2 regions of the Arthrobacter sp. MYb224 genome follow, and region 1 is predicted to be linked to the other one. Evidence: riboswitches for the same ligand, from Rfam matches in the RefSeq annotation. Region 1 holds a riboswitch; the other holds the start of a gene.

Region 1 (4,082 bases):
CAGCCTGGATATCCCGGCTGGGAACCGAACATGGCGCGCGGGTCGCGCTGCTCGGTGGCTCCGTGGAAGCACACCACGAGGGAACGCTGGGCCGCGTTGAAATCGGTCTCGCGGGCATTGCCGCAGAACGAGCTATTGCCGTCTTGGCTGGATGGGGATTGCGCGCCACGCCACGATCCCAGCAGCTCCTCGCGAGTGTGGCCGACCGCGCGGAACGCATCGAGGTGGCGGTATGAGAATCCCAACCGAAAGCGCAGCGGTCGGTACCGACACCCCATGGAACGAACTGCCCGCCCTGATGCTTCCTGCCTATGGACAGACCTGGGCAATGGTCGGCATCGTGATGGTCTTGGTGATCATTTTTGGCGGCATCATGGGTTTGGCGCTGTTCAACACCGACCGGCAGGGTCTCTTTCCGCACGACAAGAGCCATGCGGCACTGAGCTGGTTCGTCAACATGGGACGCTCATTGCCGTTCCTGGTCTTGATGGCGGCGATTATTCCATTCACCAAATGGGTGACCGGAACCACCATCGGCATTTGGGCAGCAGTGGTGCCGATGACCATTGCGGGCATTCCCTTCTTCGCGCGGCTCGTGCAGAACGCGCTCAATGATCTGCCTAAGGAGAACCTGGCCGTCGGGCTGGTGACCGGTGGATCGCCGCTGCAAATCATCGGGGCAACCCAGATCCGTGAGGCGCTGCCCGCCCTGGCCTCCGCCGTCACGCTGAACACCATCTCGATGGTCGAGTATTCGGCCATCGCGGGAACCATCGGGGCCGGCGGCATCGGCTATCTGGCGGTCACCTACGGCTATCAGCGGTTCGACATGAATGTCATGCTTGCCACGATCCTTGCGCTCATTCTGACCGTGCAAGCAGTCCAATTCCTCGGCGATCGCATCGCCCGCGCGCTGGCCCGCCCCTAAGCGCCCTAGAACAAACGAGAAGAACATGACGACTTCACCCAAAGGCCATGACCATGGCTTCACTCTGCGTAAAAACACCGCGAAACTGCCTTGGACCATCGCGGCATGCGCGACCATTGTGGCGCTCGTCCTTGGCGCGTTGCTGGTTCAGCAAAAGTCCGCTCCAGCGCTCGCGTCCACCGAGCCCGGCAAAACGAATTTCAAGGTCCATTTTGAACCGGCAATGGCCGGGGAAGAGAAGATCCTGAAATTCGTGGCCGAGACCATCGCGCCGGATTATGGAATCGAGATAGAACCCATTGGGCTTCAGGATCCAATCCAGGCGAACCGCGCCGTGGCCGAAGGGCAGTTCGACGCGACCATCTTTGAACATGAGTGGTACATGCGGCAATCGGCAGAAGCCGCCGGCGTGGAATTGACGCCAACCGTTGAACTGTACCAATGGGGCTTCGGTCTGTATTCCACCCGCTACGAATCGGTCGAGGTTCTCCCCGAGGGGTCGACGCTGCTCCTGCCTAACGACGTCGCCAACCAGGGGCAAGCGCTTTGGCTCCTGGAGCGCGAGGGACTGCTCGGCCTGAACCCCGACATCGAACCGCGTACCGCGAAGATGGCCGACGTGGTTGACAACCCGCGCGGCTTCGAGCTGAAGGAAGCAGACCTCCTCGCCATGCCGCGCATGCTAGACGATGTGGATGCAGCCATCGGATACGTGTCGCAGTTCGATGCCGGAAAGGTCGGCCGCGACAAGGGAATCCTGTTCCCGGAACCGCCTAGAACCTTCGCCTCCAAGCTGATCTTCGGCACCGAGTTCTCCAAAACTGCCGATGCAGCCAAGCTAATCGAGGTGTTCTCCGATCCAAGACTGCAGGAATACCTGAAGAACACCGAGGATCCGTTGGTCCAAGGAGTGCTGACTCCGGTATCCGCCGAGTAGGGCCGCTCACTGGAACTATGCGAACGGCCAGCCTGAACCAGAGAGGTTCGGGCTGGCCGTTCGCTTTTATCCCGAATGTTTCGTTGGCGAGCGAGCAAATCCACCCTTGATCACGCGGGGCCGGGGATACTGCTGTCAAGGAAATCTTTTCAGCAGCGTCACGAACTGACTTATGACGATTAGTGACCGGCTTCAGGGCTTGTATTAGTCCCAAAGTGTGTATTGGGATGACTTCGTGACGCGCATATAACGTCATGGTTGGTCACACCGCACCTGCGCGCGCAGACTTAAATTGTTCGGCAAAGACACCGAATGATAACCATCCAGAGCGACCGAGAGACCTGGCTCGTTGACGTTGCAGCAACCATCCCGGCAGGGAGCGGTGCTAAGGCCAGGACCGATGGAGATTGCTAGATTTCGCAACGGTCCGCACAGGGGAGAAGTCTGCCTTCTTCCCGCCCCGCAATACCGCGGCAGGATCGGGATTTCGGCGTAATCCTCGGGAACTTACCGAGAGGAACACCAGAAAATGCGCAACACACCACTGAGCCTGAAGGCCGCGGCACTACTCGCAGTTCTAGGTCTTTCGCTGACCGCCTGCGGCGGCAACAGCGCATCCACCGGGGGGAGCTCCGAGCCGGCAGCTTCCGCGGAAGCAGGCACGCCGGTAGCGGGCGGAACCTTCACCTTTGCCGAGGTAACCCCGATCAACAACTGGCAGACCCAGGCCGCTCGCTTCTACGAGAAGGCGAATGTGCTGAACTCGGTGCTGGACCGGTTGACCTATTTTGATACCGAGTCCGGCAAGCTCGTAGGCTGGATCGCCTCCGAGTTCACCGCCAATGAGGCACAGACCGAATTCACCTTCACCATTCGTGATGGCGCCACCTTCTCGGACGGCACGGCCCTGGATGCCGAAGCGGTCAAGGAAAATCTGGACGCGCTGGGCTTAGGCGTGAAATCCGCGCAGATTCAACCGAACGTCGACTTTTCAGCCTACAAGGGCTCCGCGGTCGTCGGCGAGGACCAGGTCAAGGTGACCTTGAAACGCCCGGATGCGAATTTCCTGCGCTCCACCTCCTCGGTGACCGCCGGGCTGGTATCCCCGGGCACCCTGGAACTGGACAATGCAGGGCAAACCGCAATATCGCAGATCGTCGGTTCCGGACCGTTCGTCTTCGAGTCCGAAAAGCCAGATGAAGAGGTCGTCTTCACCAGCCGCGATGACTATGCCTGGGCCCCGGAAACCGCAGCAAACCAGGGCGACGCGTACCTCGAAAAGCTGGTCGTCAAGTACCTGCCAGAAGTTGCCCACCGGGCCGGCGCGGCGCAGTCCGGCCAGGTCGATTTGGTCCGCGGACTGCAGCCCGTTGACGAAGAGGTGCTCAGCGCCGGAGGCGGGCAGATCTTCGCCGCCCAGGGGGTGGACCTGACGACCAACCATGCCGCGATTCGAATCGGTTCGGGCAAGCTGGCCGAGACCAAGGTGCGCCAGGCGTTGCAGGCGGGAATCGACCGCCAGGCGCTGAAGGACACGGTCCTCTCGGACAGCTACGTGCTCGCAGGTTCGATCCTCAACCACCAGGCACCGGGCTTCGTGGACCTGTCTGCCGAGCTCGGCTATGACCCGGAGAAGTCCAAGGCCTTGCTTGAAGAAGCCGGCTGGAGCGTTGGCGCGGACGGGATCCGTGAGAAGGACGGCAAGAAGCTTGAAATCACGGTGGCCAGCTCGAATAACTCCGTGGTCATCAAGCCAGCCTTCGAGCTGATCGAACAGCAATGGCGGGAGATCGGAGTGCAGCTGGTCAACCGTGCTGCGGACAATTCATTTTTGACCAACGCCATGGTCGATGACCAGATCGAATTCTTCGGAACCCGCCAGTTCGCCTACGGCGGCCTGGGGCCGGTCTACGCGCCGGCGACAAATAACCAGACGCTGAACGCCGACAAGGAACTGAACGAATTGTTCACCCGCGAGCAGGCGGCGACCACCGAAGAAGAGCATCTGAAGCTCATCGGCGAGGAGCAGCGCGCGCTGGTACTGGACAAGGCACTGACCCTCGTGTTGTGGGACGAAGTGCAGGTGTACGGCGCCAACAAGGACGCGCACATCGACTTCACCTCCGGCACCGCACCAATCTTCCAGGGCGCCTGGAAGAGCAACGGCTAAAGGAACTCATCATGGGTGGATACATCGCTCAACGCATCGGTCAGGCA
Region 2 (4,082 bases), on a different contig from region 1:
GATGCTACTTCGAGGCGCCGATGGCCCAAACCCGCGGCAGCTCGGTGCCGTTGACCGCCAGGTCGCCGATCAGCCGGGCCTTGAACACCCACGGGTTGTGGTTGCCGGCGGTGCGGGCATTGCGCCAGTGCCGATCCAGGTTCTTCGAAACGCTGGTGGCCGAAGCGGCCAGCGCGTCGAAGGCGTGGGTGATCGCGTTGAGCACCAGCGGGGTGAGCACCACCTGGGCCTGCGCACTGGCCAGCTCGGCCGCATCATTGGCCGCCTCGTCTTCCTCCGCCGTCGCCTCGCCCTCGTGCAGCGCCAGCGCGGTTTCATAGGCTCCCTGCAGGGACTGCGACACGCGTTCCACGGTTCCGGCCGCCGCGAACGCAGCCGCCGACACCTCGCCGATGACCTGCAGCAGCTGCGGATCTTCGGCGGCCACGTTGGCGGCGCCGTGGCTGAAGGTGCGCTTGCGGGCCTTCTGCTCGGCGGCGAAGTCGCGTTCGGCGGCCTTGGCGGACCCGGCCAGCACCACCAGCAGCACCTGCTGGTAGAAGGCGGTCTGGTACTTGAAGCGGGTGTCGAAGTCGATCAGGTCCTCCTCGGCGACGACCGCGTCGGTGAAGGTGGAGGTTCCGGTGCCGGTGGTGCGCTGTCCGAAGCCGTCCCAGTCATCGGCCAGCACCACGCCGGGCTGGTGCCGGTTGACCGCGGCGATCACGCGCTTGCCGGTATCGGTGCGCTCGGCGTAGGTATCCAGCCAGTCGGCGAAGATCGAGCCGGTGGAATAGTACTTGGTGCCGTTGACCAGGAACCCTCCCTCGCCATCCGGGGTGACCTTGGTGATCACCTCGCCCACCTTCACGGTGCCGATCTCGGTCCAGGAATTCCCCACCAGCTCCCCGGCGGCAAAGCGGGCCAGCCACTTGTCGCGCCCCGGCCCCGGGGCGGCTACCAGGCGGTCTTCGACGAAGGCGAAGTGGGCGCGCAAGGCCTGGGCGATGCTGGAGTCCGCGGCGGCCAGCTCCACGAGCAATTCGAAGAGCTCGGCCAAGGTGGCCCCTGCCCCGCCGTGGGAGACCGGGACACGCAATGCGCCGAAGCCGGCGGCGGCCAGCTCGGCCACCTGCTGGTGCGGCAGTTCTCCGCTGCGGTCGCGTTCGGCGGCGCCGGCGGCGATCTTTTCAAAGTGCGGGGCGAAGCGGGTTTTCAATTCAGCCAGGCGGTTGGCGGTGGCAAGTACGGTCATCAGTTCGGTCCAATCCGTGGGTGCGGTTGAGGTTTAGGTGTAGAGCGAGAGCGGCTGGGTTTCCCCGCGCAGGAAGTACGCGCCGACCTCGATTTTCTTGTAGTCCACCGGGTCGTGCAGCGAGTGGGTGCGCACATTGCGCCAGAACAGATCCAGGCCCACATCATTCTGCGTAGAGGAGGAACCGGTGACCTCGAAGATGCGGTTGGCGACCTCCACGCCGATCTCGGTGGAGACCACCTTGGCCTCGGCGATTTCCACCGCCAGCGCCGCGCGTTCAGGCTGGGTGACATTCCCCGCCTTGGCCAGCAGCGCATCGAATTTGCGGCCGAGCTTCTCGGCCAGGGCGGCCACCGCGGCGGTGCGCGCCTTCAGCTCGCCCACGGTGCGCTGGAAGACGACGTCCTGGGAGTAGGTCTCCGCCGCCGAGAGGAACCAGGCGTTCTTGCGGCCCAGCAGGATTTGCTTGCCGCGGGCCAACGCGCCCTCGGCGATGCCCAGGTAGAAGTTCGCGAAGGCCAGCTGGATCCCGGGGGTGAGCAGGGTGGAGACCGGCTCGTCGGTCACCGCCCCGAGCAGATCGGCGGCCTCGATGCGCACGTTGTGGTACTTCAGCGAGTTCGAGGCGCTCAAGCGCTGGCCCAGGTAGTCCCAGTCATCGACGATTTCCAGCCCTTCCCGGTTGCGCGGGAGGACGAAGGCCAACACTTCGCCGTGTCGCGGGCCTCCGGAGACCTCGGCGTTGACGACGATCACCTCGCCGACTCCGGAGCCGGTGGAGAAACGCTTGAAACCGTTCAGCCGGAAGCCATCGTCCTCCGCGGTGAGCGTCAGCTGCGGGTCCACCGGATTCACCGAATCGCCCCAGAGCCAGCCTCCGGCCACGGTCCGCTGCCACCACTCGGCCTGGGCTTCGGCCGGAGCGTAGAAGGCGATGCCGGACTGGTTGATGTAGTGGTAGGCCAGCAGCTGGGAGATGGACCCGTCGGCCGCGGCCAGGATGCGGATGGTTTCAAAAGCGGTGGCCCAGTGCGCTCCGGCTCCCCCGAATTCGGCCGGAACCAGCAGGTTCAGCAGCCCGGCCTCGCGCAGCAGCTGCACCTCGGCGAAGGGCTGCTCGTTTTTGCGGTCGCGCTCCAGCGCGTCCGCGGCCAGGGTGGCCGCGACCTGCTCGGCGATCTCGCGCCAGTGGGCGAGCTCGGCCTCGTCTGCGCTCCCGGTGTAGGGAACGCGGGGCAGTTGCGTGCTCAGTACGGTCATTTTCGTTCTCCCTTAGAGTCTTGCTCCGAAGGAAGCAGAAAGTTGCTTTCTGCTGATCCATCGAACCTGGCGTTAGCACTAGCTGCCGAATGCAGGCTTGCTGCGGCGTCGTCGAGCCAGGTCTCTCAGCCGCTCTGGATGGTTGGTACTTCGAGTGAAACACCGCGGCATGAGCGGATGGAAGGAGCACGTCATCCGACGGAATAGTCGGTCAGAAGTCGTCACAAAGCGAGATTTCCGGCGGACTTGGACCGCCCCGAAGGCGCTGGGACGCCGTCATACTTCTGGAGGTTACGTCATCGGCGATCGGAGAGCTTGATATCCGGATCCAGCATCAATCGACCGGGCACCTGTCAGGGGGATCTCGGTTTCTCAATTAGCCGACAGCGATAAGCGTCAGCGAATGCGGGGGTGGATCATGGATCCAGCGATCAGGCATCCCGGATGGCCGGATTGCCGGTCGTTGTTCCCATGCCCGTAATCCTTGCCCAGCAAGCCAATGGGGAAAGCTGGGCTGTGCTCGAAGTTGCAGCCTTGCCTTGCCTATTGCGGCCATCCCGCCAGTTAAACCAATAACCGCGCCATCCTCTGATGGCGCGGTTATTGGTTGATGCAGGCTTCTTGGATTTACTAGAGCAGGAATGCCCCGAGGATCCAGACGGTAGCAAATGCGGCGGTGCCCTGGATGGCGGTGGCCACGCTCAAGGTCTTGTAGGCCGTGATCACCGGGATGCGGCTGAGCTGGGAGACCACCCAGAAGTAGGAATCGTTGGCATGCGAGACGACCATCGCGCCGGCGCCAACTGCCAGGACACTGAGCACCATGCCCAGTTCGGAGTCCAGACCGAGGGATCCGAGCATCGGGGCGACCAGCGCCGAGGTGGTCACCATCGATACGGTGGATGAGCCCTGCGCCGACTTCAATGCCGCGGCGATCAGGAATGGCACAGCCAGTCCGAGACCCAAGCCGCTGAGCGAATCGGAGAGGATCGTGGTCAGCTCCGAGGCTGCCAGCACAGCACCAAAGGCTGCGCCGGCACCGGTAATGAGCAGGATGGGCGCCGCGGTGCGCACGGCTTCGTGCATCTGCTCGTTGAAGTCGGCAAGCTTCTTATTGCCGTTCAGCAGCAAGGTCGCGGCGAGCAAACCGAAGATCAGCGCGATCACCGGGGTGCCGATGAAGGACAGTGCTTCCAGTGCGGCGCCTTCGCCGAAGGGATGCGATGGAAGCTTGGCGATCGATGCCGCGCAGATCAAGACCAGCGGAACGAGGATCGGCAGGAAGGCCAAGCCAGGGCTTGGCAGCTTGCCGAAGCTTGCACGCAGCTGCTCGTAATCTAGTTCGGAGATGTCGTTCTCATCCTCGGATGGCAGCGGAGTCCACGTGGACTTGTTGAAGCGGCTGGCATAGAACAGCCCGGCCATGGCCGAGACCACTGCCACCGGCAGGCCGATGGCGATGATCAATCCGAGGTTGTCGGCGATGCCGATGGACTCGGCGGCTGCCAGCGGTCCTGGGGTCGGCGGGACCATGGTGTGGGTGGCATACAGGCCGGTCATCAAGGCAATGGAGGTGGCCAGCGTGGAA

What was found. A riboswitch is a leader RNA that binds a small molecule or an ion and turns the genes downstream of it on or off. The one in region 1 is predicted to bind S-adenosylmethionine.
Region 2: linked by a shared signal. The riboswitch ahead of CQ017_RS03325 (acyl-CoA dehydrogenase family protein) and the one ahead of CQ017_RS09660 (ABC transporter substrate-binding protein) in region 1 are both predicted to bind S-adenosylmethionine.

Annotation. Positions count from the first base shown of each region.
Region 1 covers NZ_PCPU01000004.1:242,892-246,973, reverse strand. Annotated here, with positions in the region: gene CQ017_RS09675 (methionine ABC transporter ATP-binding protein) at 1-236, shown strand, start outside; gene CQ017_RS09670 (methionine ABC transporter permease) at 233-928, shown strand; gene CQ017_RS09665 (MetQ/NlpA family ABC transporter substrate-binding protein) at 954-1,865, shown strand; SAM riboswitch class I at 2,182-2,272, shown strand; gene CQ017_RS09660 (ABC transporter substrate-binding protein) at 2,395-4,035, shown strand; gene CQ017_RS09655 (ABC transporter permease) at 4,047-4,082, shown strand, end outside.
Region 2 covers NZ_PCPU01000002.1:4,721-8,802, reverse strand. Annotated here, with positions in the region: gene CQ017_RS03330 (acyl-CoA dehydrogenase family protein) at 5-1,234, opposite strand; gene CQ017_RS03325 (acyl-CoA dehydrogenase family protein) at 1,268-2,494, opposite strand; SAM riboswitch class I at 2,549-2,639, opposite strand; gene CQ017_RS03320 (GntP family permease) at 3,125-4,082, opposite strand, start outside.